DNA from 3 places in the Achromobacter sp. NPDC008082 genome. Region 2 is predicted to be linked to each of the others. Evidence: predicted binding sites of a transcription regulator. Region 2 holds the regulator's gene; each other region holds the start of a gene.
The links. Region 2 encodes HrcA, which represses chaperone genes, less so after heat shock. Its sites were predicted from a motif close to TTAGCACTCNNNNNNNNNGAGTGCTAA; they were not measured.
Positions count from the first base shown of each region.

Region 1 (5,214 bases), on a different contig from region 2:
TTCGCGGCCTTGCAGTCGAAGCCGGCGGCATAGGCGGCGTCGATTTGCAGGAAAGGAGCGCTGGCGAGGACCGCGCAGATTACAGCATGCAGGATCGCGTGTTTGCCTTGAGCGCTTTGCCGGCACCGGCCTTCGATGATGCCGGTCGGTATTGCCGCGAGAACGGGGTTGCGCACGTCCTTCACTCCTGAATAGTCTGCGGCCACGGATAGGGTGGGCCAAGCGGTCGATTTTCCCGTTTGTCGAAAAGTTGTGCAACGTTGGCTCTCGCATGCCTTGAACCCGTGGCAGGTGTTCAAGCGCTACATCGATGAGGGCCGGTTTAAAGCGACATCACCCTAGGCGTGACACACGAAACTGGACCTCCATGGCGAGGTTCATTGAAGGTGGAAACTCGGCATGTTGTAAATCATGGACTTAGCGAAATTTGGTTCATTCACTTTGGCCGCAGTGGTTCATTGAACATCGCATTCTTCCCCAGAAAGTTCATTGAACTTGGGTGATGATTGGGACCATCACATCTCGAGGCCCCCATGCCAGTGCGCCTGCCCTACCCTACAACGGCTGTGAGCTAGACGCGGTTGACGAACGTCTGCCAGCGGCCTGGAGCGGTCACTGGAAAGTTTGGCTGAGTGCCCGCTTCAGGCTGGTAGCAGTCATTCCGTCCTAGGGGATTTCACCAGTCAAAAGGTTGGCAAGCGCCCCTGCTTTAGAGCCTCGCCCCACAACCTCCTTGGGCCACCGAGCAGTCGCGGGCTTCCCCATTAAAAGCTACACTCTGCGGCTGCGCCGCGAGGTTTGGTGGCGCGTTTAAGCGGTCGCTCTCACATTGGATCCTGAGCGACACCACCCTTCTCCATGACCGAAACCGAACGCTCCCGCCTAATTGCCCGCATCTTCTCCCGACCTGTGCTTGATGACATCGCACGGCGGGGAACGGCGAAGCACGTCGCGAAGCGACTCGCGGGGCTAGGTGTGCGGACAGCCAAGCACGACGCCTCCGTAGCGGATCTGTTCGATGCATCGCTTGCTGAACTGGGACAGGAATTCCGCTGCGAGTACGTGTACAAGGCGGCCATTGCCAACCGCATTGTCTTCGGCAGGCATAGCCCTCGCACCTCCAGCATGAGCATCGAGCTCGGCGTCGCTGGTTCCATCATCGATGTGGCTGTTTTCAACGGAACTTCGACGGCCTACGAGGTCAAGACCGAATACGACAGCCATCGACGATTGAACACGCAAACACCTGCGTATCTTCGAGCCTTCGATAGCGTCTACGTGGTGACACATCCAGACCTCGCCCGGCGCTACGCATCATTGGTCGACGAACGTGTGGGCATCCTTTGCCTTACCGACAAGGGCAGCCTCCGAGAGGTGCGTAAGTCCGTCCGTGACATTTCTCGCGTTGAAACCGCGGTCGTCTTCCGCATGCTGCGCCGTCAAGAGTACATGGACGCGGTTCACAAACACTTCGGGCCTCAGCCAGCGATGCCCAATGGGCGTCTCCATCAGCACTACGAGCAGCTCTTCTGCCGCCTGACTAGTCCGCAAGCGCACAAGGTACTCGTCTCCACCATGCGTGCGCGCACGACTGACGAAGATTCGGTGGCGTTCGTTTCCTCCCTGCCGCAGAGCCTTCGCGTATTGGCGTACGAGACGCCGCTTTCACGACCTAAGCGACAGCGCCTTTTGGATGCCCTTGCCGAATCCATTTAGTCCCATTACATTTACCTCCTAATTATTAGATTTCGTAACGGATACGAGATTGGGGGAGGTGTCATGTATTTCCCGTTTGTCTATGGGCGTCGTTCCGAATTCCTAGCCTTGCGCGCCATGCTGGACGACCATAGGTCGCTCGAGGCTCTGGTGCCGGTGATAGAGCCGGTCAAGCGCAATAGCTCAGACCTTGCTAGATGCATCAAGGAGTTCGGCAAGGCCGGTCAAACATTGGCAGTCATCCTCAACCCAGACAAGCATGAGTTGAAGCCCAAGGACGAGGCAAAAGCATGGCTTAAAGAGGTCCTGGAGGTCGTTGATGAGCACGATTCCATCTTGCCGACTTTCCGATGCGTCTCGACTACGACGCTCGCCCATGTTTCGTCCTTCCTCAAGCGCTTTGCCGGGCGAAAAGTCGCACTAGCCTACTCAAGCCCGGCCTTGACTGACGCTGAGCTAAAGACGCTTGCCGCCGATGCGAACGTGCGTTTCCACATCGTGTTGAACGAGAAGATGACCGTAGCTCAGCAGACGCTCCTGCCGTCTGCCAGGCGGGTTGACATCCGCGATTATTTCAATAAGTTGGACCGCAACTCCGACTACGACGGCGCTGAACTCTTCACCGACCGGTACAAGACGTTCAAACCCTCGTGGGTGGGGTTCGGCGACTATGCAGCCATTGGCTCGGCATTCACGCCAGGTGGCGGTCAGCCTGCGGCCGTAGCGATTCACGCCATCTACAAGCACAAGTCCAGCGACGTATGGATTGAGCACTTCGTGTCTGACGACACCGACAAGGATGTCGGGAGCACCGAAGACAAGTTCCTCCAGGCCGCCCGCAAGCTCGTGAAGGCTGCGAAGACCCGCCCCAAGGAATTCGGCACAAATTTCGCGCTAGACGGGTACGCCAATCACGTCGCAGCGAGCCATTTCCCCGGACTCGGTACCAACAAGGTTCTGCAGCTAGAACATCACATCTGCCTGATGCTGGACCTACTTGACGGCACTCTCTAAAGTCGGCACGAGCCTTCTGGGACCAGCAGTCCAGACGATATAGCTTGGCCGCTGCAAAGATGTCCCATGTTTGCAACCCTTTCTTGCCGGATGAGGTGTGAGCAGTGTCGCCACTCCCCCCCTCAGTTGGAGAACGTGTTGCACTTGGTTTGCCTAGCCGCGACTGGTTTACCGTGCCGTAGGCGTACAGGCATCGGAACGTGTTCGGCGGCTAGCAACTAACTCAAGCCGGCTCAGATGGCTGTCCCGAACTGTTCCGCAGGCTAGGTCCACTATCGCTGCATTGCAGCCGATCAAACTATCTAGACCAATGGCCGTAATGGGTCGGAAGCGGCCCGTCGTCCAATAGCAGACCAGGTAGAGAGCGACCGTGGTTTGGCAGCAGTATTTGGCGTACACGGCCAAAGCAGGTACTGGCGGGCGTCGTTTGACACGTCGCAGTGCTAGCCGCAGGCAAAGGCACCATACCGCGGAGAACGGCGGATCGCCCTACTGTGGTGACTCAGGAAATCGGACCTTCAGGGGTGAAATCGGGCTGGAGGCCGTGCCAGCGCTTGTATATCGAAAATTATCGATTCCCAAACTGGATGACGTAAATCCCGAGTTAGATGAATTTCGACACGGGGTGCGTCCCCGATACGCCGCTATCGGCCCACCCACCCAAATATGTAACAGCGCAGCCTCCCCCCCTTGAACCCCGGAACATCATCCCTATAATTAGCACTCGACACCGGTGAGTGCTAACAGCCCTCCCGGGGCTAACTGATCATTCACTTTTTAAGCAAACAGGAGTTCCTCATGGCCTTGCGTCCCCTGGGCGATCGCGTGATCGTCAAACGCCTCGAAAACGAGCGCAAGACTGCCTCGGGCATCGTCATCCCCGACAGCGCCGCAGAAAAGCCTGATCAAGGCGAAGTCGTGGCCGTCGGCCCCGGCAAGAAGACCGAAGACGGCAAGATTCTGCCGGTCGACCTGAAGGCTGGCGACAAGGTTCTGTTCGGCAAGTACGCCGGCCAGTCCGTGAAGGTTGATGGCGAAGAACTGCTCGTCATCCGCGAGGACGAAATCCTCGCCGTGGTTCAGTAAACCCCGCCTCAAACGAATTTTCGAAGGAAGCTAAGAAATGGCTGCCAAGCAAGTATTGTTCGGTGACGACGCCCGCGTGCGCATCGTCCGTGGCGTGAATGTTCTCGCCAACGCTGTTAAGACCACCCTGGGCCCCAAGGGTCGCAACGTCGTGCTGGAGCGCTCGTTCGGCGCCCCGACCGTGACCAAGGACGGCGTGTCCGTCGCCAAGGAAATCGAACTGAAGGACAAGTTCGAGAACATCGGCGCACAACTGGTCAAGGACGTTGCTTCCAAGACCTCCGACAACGCCGGTGACGGCACCACGACCGCCACCGTGCTGGCTCAAGCCATCGTCATGGAAGGCCTGAAGTACGTTGCCGCCGGTTTCAACCCGATCGATCTGAAGCGCGGTATCGACAAGGCTGTCGCCGCCGCCGTCGCCGAACTGAAGAAGCAATCCAAGCCGGTCACGACCAGCAAGGAAATCGCTCAAGTCGGCTCGATCTCGGCCAACAGCGATTCCTCCATCGGCCAGATCATCGCTGACGCGATGGACAAGGTTGGCAAGGAAGGCGTCATCACCGTCGAAGACGGCAAGTCGCTGGAAAACGAGCTGGACGTCGTCGAAGGTATGCAATTCGACCGCGGCTACCTGTCGCCCTACTTCATCAACAGCCCGGAAAAGCAAGTTGCCGTGCTGGAAGATCCGTTTGTCCTGATTTTCGACAAGAAGATCAGCAACATCCGTGACCTGCTGCCCGTGCTGGAGCAAGTTGCCAAGTCGAGCCGTCCGCTGCTGATCATCGCAGAAGACGTCGAAGGCGAAGCGCTGGCCACCCTGGTTGTGAACAACATCCGTGGCATCCTGAAGACCACCGCCGTCAAGGCTCCGGGCTTCGGCGACCGCCGCAAGGCCATGCTGGAAGACATCGCCATCCTGACGGGCGGCACCGTGATCTCCGAAGAAACCGGCATGTCGCTGGAAAAGGCCGGCCTGGCTGAACTGGGCCAAGCCAAGCGCATCGAAGTGGGCAAGGAAAACACGACGATCATCGACGGCGCTGGCGACAGCAAGTCGATCGAAGCTCGCGTCAAGCAAGTTCGCATCCAGATCGAAGAAGCCACGTCCGACTACGACCGTGAAAAGCTGCAAGAACGCGTGGCCAAGCTGGCCGGCGGCGTTGCCGTGATTCGCGTTGGCGCTGCCACCGAAGTCGAAATGAAGGAAAAGAAGGCTCGCGTCGAAGACGCCCTGCACGCTACCCGCGCTGCAGTGGAAGAAGGCGTTGTGGCTGGTGGCGGTGTTGCACTGCTGCGCGCCAAGCAAGCCATCGCTGACCTGAAGGGCGACACGCCTGACCAGAACGCCGGTATCAAGCTGATCCTGCGTGCTGTGGAAGAGCCGCTGCGCACCAT
Region 1 is NZ_JBIBIB010000001.1:912,594-917,807, reverse strand. It holds gene ACFZAI_RS04165 (lysozyme inhibitor LprI family protein) at 1-176, opposite strand, end outside; gene ACFZAI_RS04160 (sce7726 family protein) at 859-1,716, shown strand; gene ACFZAI_RS04155 (sce7725 family protein) at 1,780-2,730, shown strand; gene groES (co-chaperone GroES) at 3,529-3,816, shown strand; gene groL (chaperonin GroEL) at 3,854-5,214, shown strand, end outside.
Region 1: a site for HrcA is predicted at 3,448-3,474, ahead of groES (co-chaperone GroES). Genes of this name have one in related genera too.

Region 2 (5,214 bases):
GCGCAGATCGCCATGGCCGCCATGGGCGTCGAGCAAGTCGCGTTGGGCATCGGGGCGCATCAGGCTTTGGTGGGCGTGCTGGCCATGGATGTCGACCAGGCTGTCGCCCAGTTCGCGCAGTTGCGCGACGGTGGCCGGCGTGCCATTGATGTAGGCGCGGCTGCGGCCTTGTGCATCGATCACGCGGCGCAGCGACAATTCGTCATCGGCGTCGATCTCGCGTTCGGCCAGCCAGGCGTGCAGGGATTTAGGCGTGTCGAAAACGGCGGTGATGTCGGCACGCGGCGCGCCTTCGCGCAGCATGCTGGCGTCGCCGCGTTCGCCCAGCGTCAGCGCCAGCGCGTCCACCAGAATGGATTTGCCCGCGCCGGTTTCGCCAGAGAAGACGGTAAAGCCGGGGCCGAAATGGATTTCCGTTTGTTCGACGATGACGAAGTCGCGGATATGCAGGGTGCGCAGCATGTCGGGGCGCTTACTACTCTACGTTGTCGGTGGCCTGGGGCATCAGGTTCCAGTGCAGCTTGCGGCGCAGGGTGGAAAAGAAGCTGTAGCCCTCAGGGTGCACGAAGCGGATGGTGTACGGCGCGCGCTGCACGACGATGCGGTCACCCGGTTGCAGGTCAGACCAGGTCTGCATGTCGAAATGCACGCTGGCGCCGACTTCCACGCGGCCCATTGCCGTCAGTGTCATGTTCAGCACGCCGGTGTCGGGAATCACGATAGGGCGGTTCGACAGCGTCTGCGGGGCCACGGGGACCAGCACCATGGCGTTCATGCCGGGATGCAGGATGGGGCCGTTGGCAGACAGCGCATACGCGGTGGAGCCAGTGGGCGTGGCGATGATCAGGCCGTCGGCGCGCTGCGTGTACATGAAGGCGCCGTCCAGCTCGACGCGCACTTCGATCATGCCGCCGCGGCCGGCGCGGTTCAGCACGACGTCGTTGAGCGCCGACGCGGAATACATTTTTTGATCGCCGCGCCACACGCTGCCTTCCAGCAGCATGCGTTCTTCGATCTGGAAGCTGCCTTCCAGCACACGCGCCAGCGCGCCGTGCGCATCTTGCAGCGGAATGTCGGTGATGAAGCCCAATCGGCCGTGGTTGATGCCGACCAGCGGCACGCCGTAAGGGGCCAGATGCCGGCCAGCTCCCAGCACGGTGCCGTCGCCGCCCATTACGACGGCCAGCGAGGCATTCTGGCCAATCTCTTCAAGGGTAGCGATGGGGTATTCGGTCAGGCCGGTGTTGCGCGCGGTGTCCGCATCGATGAGCACGTGCCTGCCCGCTTGCGTCAGCGCGTGCGCAAGTGCTCTCAGCGGTGTGTCCAGGCCGGTGTCCTGGTATCTGCCGATCAGGGCGACGGTAGGAAAGTGCATGGCTGCGTGCGTATCAAAAAGGCGAAATCCGAAAGCCGAAACGCGCCCGGAATGGGCCGTTTAGCCGATTATATGGGGCCGCATATCTGCTTGCGGGACAAAAATCGCCTTAATTGGAAAAGATTCCCTAAAATACCTGCTATGGATGACCGCGCACGCGCACTACTGAAAGCGTTGATAGAACGCTACATCGCCGATGGGCAGCCCGTCGGCTCGCGGACGCTATCGAAAGTCTTCGATTTGTCCCCAGCCACCATCCGCAACGTGATGGCGGATCTTGAAGAGCTGGGGCTGATCCACAGTCCGCACACCTCCGCCGGCCGGGTTCCCACGCCGCGGGGCTATCGCATGTTCGTCGATTCCCTGCTTGCCGTGCAGTCGTATCAGCTGCAACCCCACAACATGGGCGAAATGCTGTCGGCCGCCGAACCCACGCGCGCCGTCAACGCGGCCGCCGCCTTGCTGTCGAACCTGACGCAATTCGCGGGCGTGGTGCTGACGCCCAAGCGCGCCCAGGTGTTCCGCCAGATTGAATTCATCCGCCTGTCCGACAAGCGGGTGCTGCTGATCATCGTCACGCCCGACGGCGACGTCCAGAACCGCATTCTCTTTGTGCAGCGCGATTACGTCGAAGCCGAATTGCTGGAAGCCGGCAATTTCTTCAACATGCATTTCGCCGGCAAGTCCTTCAATGCGGTGCGGCAGACGTTATCGACCGAACTCGCCCAGTTGCGCGAAGACATTTCGCGCCTGATGCAGGCGGCGGTGGAAGCCAGCGCGGAAGCGGCGGAAGATGGCGACGCCATGATCATTTCCGGCGAACGCAAGCTGCTGGACGTGACGGACATTGCGTCCGACATGGACCGCCTGCGCAAAATGTTTTCGCTGTTCGAAAAGAAGACCGACCTGCTGCAACTGCTGGACGTGTCCAGCCGCGCGCAGGGCGTGCAGATCTACATCGGCGGCGACTCGCAACTGGTGCCGATGGAAGAAGTGTCGGTCATCACCGCGCCTTACGGCGTGGACGGCAAGGTGGTGGGCACGCTGGGCGTGATCGGCCCCACCCGCATGGCTTACGAGCGCGTCATTCCCATCGTGGACATCACGGCGCGCTTGTTGTCCAACGCCCTCAGCCACAACCAGTAGTTCCATTCAAAGCTACATCCTCCTTGCGGAGGAAGGGGAGTTTTTGTGTTTCTTCGCCTGTTCAAGTATTTGTGGCCTGAACGCTATCTGCCGGAAACCGAGCAGGACGACCCCTTCAACGAAGATCCGCCGCCACGCGGCCTGGACACGATCGGCGTGCTGCTGGTGAACCTGGGCACGCCGGACACGCCCAGCAAGCAGGACATCAGGAAGTACCTGGGCGAATTCCTGTCCGACCCGCGCGTGATCGAAATTCCCCGTTATTTGTGGAAGCCCATCCTGCATGGTCTGGTGCTGACGCTGCGCCCGAAAAAGCTCGCGCCGCGTTACGCTGGCGTGTGGCTCAAAGAGGGTTCGCCGCTGATGGTTTACAGCCAGCGCCAGGCGGACGGCGTGCGCGCGGCCTTGCAGCAGTCTGGCATCAATGCCGTGGTGGAATTGGGGATGCGCTATGGCAATCCGTCCATTCCTGACGCCATCACGCGTCTGCGCGCCGCCGGTTGCGAACGCATCCTGACCGTGCCGCTGTATCCGCAGTACGCCGCAAGCACCACCGCCACCGTGGTGGATGCCGTGACGCGCCATGCGGGGCGGCTGCGCAATCAGCCCGAACTGCGCTTCACCAAGCGTTTCCATGAAGACCCGGTCTGGCTGGACCCTCTGGCGGCCAGCATCGAGTCCTTTTGGCGCGAACGTGGCAAACCGCAGAAGTTGGTCATGAGCTTTCACGGCCTGCCGCGTTATTCGATCGAATTGGGCGACCCGTATTACCGCGATTGCATGGAGTCGGCGCGCTTGTTGTCGCAGCGCCTGTCGCTGCCGCGCGACCAGATCGAAGTCACCTTCCAAAGCCGCTTCGGCACCGCGCGCTGGTTGGAGCCCTACACCGAACCCACCCTCAAGGCGCTGGCTGCCTCGGGCGTTACCGAGGTGGATGTGGTGTGCCCGGGATTTGTGGCAGACTGTCTGGAAACGCTGGAAGAGATCAGCCTTGAATGCCGCGACGCCTTTATTGAGGCAGGCGGCAAGCAGTTCCGCTACATCCCTGCTCTGAATGACGATCCCGACTGGATCGCCGGTTTGGCCAGGTTGGTGGAACGGAACTTGCAGGGGTGGCCTCTGACTGTCCAGCCCATCACGGACTTGAAGGAGAAGGCGCATGCACCATGATCCCAAGAGCGGCAAAGCGGTAAAAAAGGGGACGGTTGCCACCCCGGTAGATGAGGATCAGGTCGAGCACGATCTGGATGAAGCGCTGGCTGAAACCTTTCCCGCCAGCGACCCCATCGCAATCCGGCCCGAGCCGGAAGATGACGAAACGCGCGTGGACCGTGCTCTGAAAGAGAGCTTCCCGGCCAGCGACCCGGTCGCGCCCGCGGCGCCCCACAAAAAGTAAACGCCTTCGGCCACGCCGCCGCCCGGGCGGATGCCGTCGGGGAATATTTCGCTTTCCCGGGCTTGAAATAGGGGTATTGGCCCCCATTCATGTCTGCGAAAGCCATTCTTTTTGGAGGATTCCCCATGACGGCACCCCACGAGCCTGTAGATCAGACGCCCGAAGTCGGCCAGAACGCCGACGCGGCCCCCGCCGCCCAGGACGCCGCGCAGGCCGAGCTGAACGAGTTGCGCGCCCAACTGGACGCCGCCCAGGCTACCGTCAATGAGCAGCACGACCAGCTTCTGCGTGTGCACGCCGAAGCTGAGAACGTGCGCCGCCGCGCCCAGGAAGAAGTGTCCAAGGCGCGCAAGTTCGGCATCGAGTCGTTCGCCGAAAGCCTGGTTCCGGTCAAAGACAGCCTGGAAGCCGCACTGGCCCAGCCTGACCAAACCGTTGCCACGCTGCGCGAAGGCGTCGAAGTGACCTTGAAGCAGCTGAGCGCCGCCTTTGAGCGCAATCTGCTGAAAGACATCGCCCCGGCGCAAGGTGACAAGTTCGACCCGCACCTGCATCAAGCGATTTCGTCCATTCCCCACGAGCAGCCCGCCAATACCGTGGTGCAGTTGCTGCAAAAAGGCTACGTCATCGCCGACCGGACGCTGCGTCCGGCGCTGGTGGTGGTGTCTGCCGGTCAGGGCTGAACCGCCTCGCGCGCACCATGACCGATCCCCGTTTCGATCCGGCTCAGGTTTTCCAGGTGTTCGGCATGCGTCATGTCGACACCGCGGGATTCGATGCCGCCGTGGTCCAGGCGCCGGGGTCGGACCTGCGTTGCGTGTTTTTGTGGGGACAGGATTGCTATAACTGCAATCTTTTCAAGCAGGCGGCGCTGCTGCATCAAGCCACCTTGCTTGAGCTGGGCCTGACCTGGTTCGAGGCTGACGTCTACGCCGACGAACCCCTGGGCCGCCGCTTTTCCCTGCATGGTGTCCCCACTTTTGTGCTGTACCGGGCTGGCAAACGGCTCGGGCGTATCACCGGTTGGCCCGGATTGCCCCAGTTCACGGCGGCAATTCAGCGGTTGCAAGACCCAAATGCGGAAAATTCCAGCAAGGCGTCTTGAAAAACCCTGCGAGTAGCCCCAGTTACGTGGGGACAAGAAGTTTCTCTCTATTTTCATAGATTCAATTCAAGGTAACCCACCATGAGCAAGATTATTGGCATTGACCTGGGCACGACCAACAGCTGCGTGGCTGTCATGGACGGCGGGCAGGTCAAAATCATTGAAAACGCGGAAGGCGCTCGCACCACCCCC
Region 2 is NZ_JBIBIB010000002.1:344,793-350,006, forward strand. It holds gene recN (DNA repair protein RecN) at 1-462, opposite strand, end outside; gene ACFZAI_RS08635 (NAD kinase) at 476-1,375, opposite strand; gene hrcA (heat-inducible transcriptional repressor HrcA) at 1,517-2,521, shown strand; gene hemH (ferrochelatase) at 2,567-3,691, shown strand; gene ACFZAI_RS08650 (hypothetical protein) at 3,681-3,917, shown strand; gene grpE (nucleotide exchange factor GrpE) at 4,043-4,600, shown strand; gene ACFZAI_RS08660 (thioredoxin family protein) at 4,618-5,022, shown strand; gene dnaK (molecular chaperone DnaK) at 5,104-5,214, shown strand, end outside.

Region 3 (5,214 bases), on a different contig from region 2:
CGCGCCGGCTGGCGGTATGGGCCAGGCTGGCGATGAAGCTCGCGCCGCCCAATGCCCATTGACCCGACACGGCTTGGTCAATGCGCTGCGATTCTTCGCGCGACAGGCCGTCGTGCAGGCGTTTGCGGTAATTGGCTTGGCGGTCGAATGGCGTGTTGCCGCAAGCCCAGTAATCCGCGTGATCGGATTGCCACTGGGCGGGCGCTGCCGTCGTGTTGCCGGTGTGGCTGGCCGCGGACGACCAGGGCCAGGAATCAGGGTCTTGTGAAGCGCCGCTGCGTACCGGGTACGTTTCCAGCCAGACCAGCGCCGGCAATACCCAAGCGCCCGGCTCCAGCAGCGCAGAGCGGTAACGCCCCGCGAACACCCGGCCGCCACGCAAGCGCGCCGCCAGGTTGCGGCCCAACGTTTGCATCAGCCGGGGCAGGCCTTCTTCGTCAGCGGGCGTCGCCAGCAGCAAGATGCGGTCATTGGCAAGCAGCCAGCCGTGAACCGACACGCGATGGCGTTGAGCGGATTCGCCCAGCCACGTGGCCAGTTGGTTCAGGATGTCGGCGGGCGCTGGTTGCGACGGCGCGGCCAGCGGCGAAATGAAGTTGGCCTGCACCAGTTGGGGCAGCCCGGGGGCGTACAGACGGGGCAGTCGGGCCATAGTGTCAGGGCTTGCGTATCTGGAAGAACGGGTTGTCTTCGCTCACGGTATATAAATAGTGCCACGGTAGGCGCTGGTCAAGTCCCGTGATCACAAATTGGGCACGGAATCCATTTTTTTTGTCATTCGGCCGCTTTCGAGTGCAGGTTAACATTCGGCGACGGAACGTCGTACCGTGGATATACCCTAACCCGTCGACGTTTTTTTCACCCCCCTGACCGGAGAAAATCCATGCCCACGGCCTTGGAGCTCATTTCCCAGCATCGCTGCTTTGGCGGTACGCAGCGCTACTACCGCCATGAGTCCGCCCAGATCGGCCTGCCCATGCGATTTTCGGTTTACGTGCCGCCGCAGGCCGACAACGGCCCCGTGCCTGTGCTGTTCTATCTGGCGGGCCTGACCTGCACCGAAGAAACCTTCATGATCAAGGCGGGCGCCCAGCGCCTGGCTGCTGAACTTGGCGTGATGCTGGTCGCGCCTGACACCAGCCCGCGTGGCGCGAATGTGCCGGGCGAAGAAGAAAGCTGGGATCTCGGCACGGGCGCCGGCTTCTATGTGGACGCCACCACGCCGGCCTGGCGCGACCACTACCGCATGTACAGCTACGTCACCGATGAACTGCACGGCATCGTCACGGGCGGCACCCTGCCCGGCGACGCGTCCCGCACCGGCATCTTCGGGCACTCCATGGGCGGTCACGGCGCATTGGTGCTGGCGCTGCGCAACCCCGCGAAGTTCCGTTCGGTTTCCGCGTTTGCGCCCATCGCCGCGCCCAGCCAGTGCCCGTGGGGCAAGAAGGCTTTCGGCGCCTACCTGGGCGACAACCCCGCCGAGTGGGCGGCTTACGACGCGTCGGCGTTGATGCGTAGCCTGAAGCGCCCTTTCCCAGGCGGCATCCTCATCGACCAGGGCGAATCCGACCAATTCCTGGCTGAACAGTTGTATCCCGAGGTATTCGAAGCCGCCTGCGCCGCCGCCGATCAGCCCTTGACGCTGCGCCGCCAGCCCGGCTACGACCATGGCTATTACTTCATCTCGACGTTCATCGAGGATCACATCCGGTTTCACGTCGAACGGCTTGGAAAACCGGCGGGCTGAAGACACCCTTCTATACTGGGTAGCCTGCCGCGGCAGGCTCGCGGCGCCCTGGGCGCGACGGGCTGAAACCCGCGGCGCTCTGAATAGGAACGCCTGATTTGATCAACGGTATCGCTCCCTTTGTCTGGATTCTTCTGGGCGCCGTCGTCGTCTTCCTGCCGGGCATCGTCATGCTGCTGGGCCGCGGCGGCCCGCGCGACGAGCGTGGCCGCAAGATGTTCCAGTTCCGGCCGATGCGCCGCCTGTTCGGCTTGATGCTGGTGCTGCTGGGCTGCGTGTCCGGCTTGCTGGCGTTGTCGCTGGTGCAGTTTTACCGCCTGACCACCGATGAGTCCGTGGCTCGCGTTGAAATCGCCCAGCAGGCGGAAGGCCAGTTCCAGCTTACGACCACGGCCCCCGGCATCGGCCCTAAACAATATGTGCTGTACGGCGACCAATGGCAGATCGACGCGCGTGTTGTGCGTTGGAAGCTGCCCGCGCTGATGGCGGGCGTGCCGCCCTTGTATCGGCTGGAGCGCTTGTCGGGCCGCTACAGCGATGCGGCGCGCGAAGCCTCGGCCACGCGCTCGGTCCACGCCTTGGACGACTGGCCCGCGCCCGACTTGGGGTCGCTGAAGAAAAGTTTTCCGAACTGGTTCCCCTTTGTCGATGTCCAATTTGGCAGCGGCGCCTACATGCCCATGTTTGATGGCGCCAAGTACCAGGTGTTTATGGACCCCCGCGGCGCCTTGTTCATCCGTCCGGACGGCGACGCTACGGCAGAAGGGTTAAAGCGTCTGGGCTGGTAAAAATATATGGGGACGCGTCATGGAATGGAAACTTTGACGCACCGCAATAGTCGTATTAGCACTCCCTTTACTAGAGTGCTAACATCGAATCCATGTCGTTATCCCCTTGCTTTCCGGAGACCCCCGCTATGAAACAACCCAGTACCTCGTTGGCCGCTTCCGGCAACGCTCTGGCGTTGGCCATTGCCAATCCGGGCGCACTTGGCACGATCGACGCGTATATCTCTTCGGTCAACCGGCTGCCGGTGCTGTCCGCCGAACGCGAAACCGAGCTGGGCCGCCGCCTGCGTGACCAGGAAGACCTGGGCGCTGCGCGTGAACTGATTCTGTCCCACCTGCGTCTGGTGGTGTCCGTTGCCCGCCAGTACCTGGGCTACGGTTTGCCCCACGCTGACCTGATCCAAGAAGGCAACGTCGGCCTGATGAAGGCCGTGAAGCGTTTCGACCCCGAGCGCGGCGTGCGCCTGGTGTCGTTCGCCGTGCACTGGATCAAGGCTGAAATCCACGAATACATCATCCGCAACTGGCGTTTGGTCAAGGTGGCCACCACCAAGGCCCAGCGCAAGCTGTTCTTCAATCTGCGCAGCATGCGCCCCGACGGCCAGACGCTGGACCCTGAACAGGTCGATCACATCGCGCGCGAACTGAACGTGCGCCGCGAAGATGTCAGCGAAATGGAAGTGCGCCTGTCCGGCCGCGACATGTCGCTGGAAAATCAGGACGACGATGACGACAGCTATGCGCCCATCGCCTACCTGTCCGACGACGGCCGCCAGGAACCGACCCGCGTGCTGGAACGCGCCGCGCGCGATCAGTTGCAAAGCACGGGCTTGACCGGCGCGCTGGATGCGCTGGACGCCCGTTCGCGCCGCATCGTTGAAGCGCGCTGGCTGCAAGACGATGGCGGCGCCACGCTGCACGAATTGGCGCAAGAGTTCGGCGTGTCTGCTGAACGCATCCGCCAGATCGAAGCCGCCGCGCTGAAGAAAATGCGCGGCAATCTGGCGGCGTAATCCGCCGGGGTAGAACCTGCACGAGGTACGCAAGAAGGGCCGCTCGCAAGCGGCCCTTTTCTTTTGTCGTGTTGGCTGCGCACCGGGGTTGCGGCGTTGTGCATCGATTTGCAGCCCCGATGGATCAACAATAAATTGATACAAATTCAGGCTCAAATTTCTGCGGATTGCAGAAACTTAATGGGGATCGGCCCGACTAACTTCCTGTAGACCGCGAACTTCGGTTAGCAGTCTTGTCATCCGTCTCGGCTTCTCCTCTTTCCCCTCCCCTATGAGACGGATGCTTGCGGGGCACCACATATATGTCATATATCTGGTGCCCCGTTTTTTATGCGGCTTGCGCGTTGTCTGGCGCCAGCGCCGTATGCCACAGCGCGTCCTGCACGCGACGCACGCCCGTGGCCATCGACCCATCCTGATAGAGCTTGATCCAGCGATAGCCGGGCGCCATGTTGTCGACCACGTGTTTGCCGTCGCGAATGCTGAACTGAAAGCAGGTGGAAGGCGTGGCCAGCATCCGCAGGTTATGGCGGCGGCGGTCGAATTCGTGATGCACATGCCCCCACAACAGCACCCGCACCTGCGGCCAGCGCGTCAGGCGTTTGAAGAGCGCCTGCGGGTTGTCGATCATCATCGAGTCATGCCAATGGCTGTCGATCTGCATGGGGTTGTGGTGCATCGCCACCAGGGTGTGGCGGCCGGGCGCGTCTTGCAGCGCCGCTTCCAGCATATCGAGCTGGCTGTCGGGCAAATGGCCCGCGTTGGAGCCGGGCACGGTGGTGTCCAACGTGACCACGCGCCATGCGCCTACGTCAGTCACGGGCGTTGACCACTGCGGCAATTCCTGGCGCATCACCGCCGGCATGTCGTGGTTGCCCGGCAGGCAGCGGATCTGCGCGCCGGCCAACGAACCGGCCTCGCCAAGAATGGCGGCAAAGCGGCGATACGCCGCGGCTTCGCCATCTTGGGACAAGTCGCCGGTGGCCAGCAGCAGGTCGGGATGCTTGCCGTCGGCCTCGATCTGGCGCAGCACCGCGCGCAGGCTCGCATCGGTATTGACGCCCAGCATCGCGACGTCGGGTTCGCCGAACAAATGGCTGTCAGTCAACTGGACGAGCATGGCGGGGGCGTCGTGACGCCGGGCCAGGGAATGGACGCGGGGCAAGTGCCGCTCCTGCAAAGTTTGCACGATTGCACATTACCCAAAAAACATCGCACGGCGCGTATCTTGCGCCCGGCTTGGGGTAACGAAACGTGCATTCTCTAACGCATCCATGCCGGAGCCTAGGAAAAAAGCCGCTATTCTTGGGAAAATTCTTAACTGCTCAAATGATCGGGACGCGGCGCTACCCATGGATGTAGGTTTTCTCGTATTCGGCCTGGCCGGACTGCTCACACTGGTCTGCTTCATGCCTCCGCTGGCCGGCCGCCTCAAGCTGCCGTACTCGGTGCTGCTGGCTATCGTCGGCTGTCTGCTGGGCATCATTGTTCACGTGCACGGCTGGGCCCCTAGCTGGATTGGTGACTTCCTGGATTCCCTGGAACGCTTCGAGATTTCGTCCGAAACGTTCTTGATGGTGTTCTTGCCGGTGCTGCTGTTCGAGACCGCGCTGTCGATGAACGTGCGCCGCCTGATGGATGACATCGGCCCGATTCTGATGAT
Region 3 is NZ_JBIBIB010000004.1:250,108-255,321, forward strand. It holds gene ACFZAI_RS17400 (hypothetical protein) at 1-652, opposite strand, end outside; gene fghA (S-formylglutathione hydrolase) at 884-1,750, shown strand; gene ACFZAI_RS17410 (hypothetical protein) at 1,849-2,538, shown strand; gene rpoH (RNA polymerase sigma factor RpoH) at 2,667-3,551, shown strand; gene cpdA (3',5'-cyclic-AMP phosphodiesterase) at 3,880-4,716, opposite strand; gene ACFZAI_RS17425 (cation:proton antiporter) at 4,904-5,214, shown strand, end outside.
Region 3: a site for HrcA is predicted at 2,594-2,620, ahead of rpoH (RNA polymerase sigma factor RpoH). Genes of this name have one in related genera too.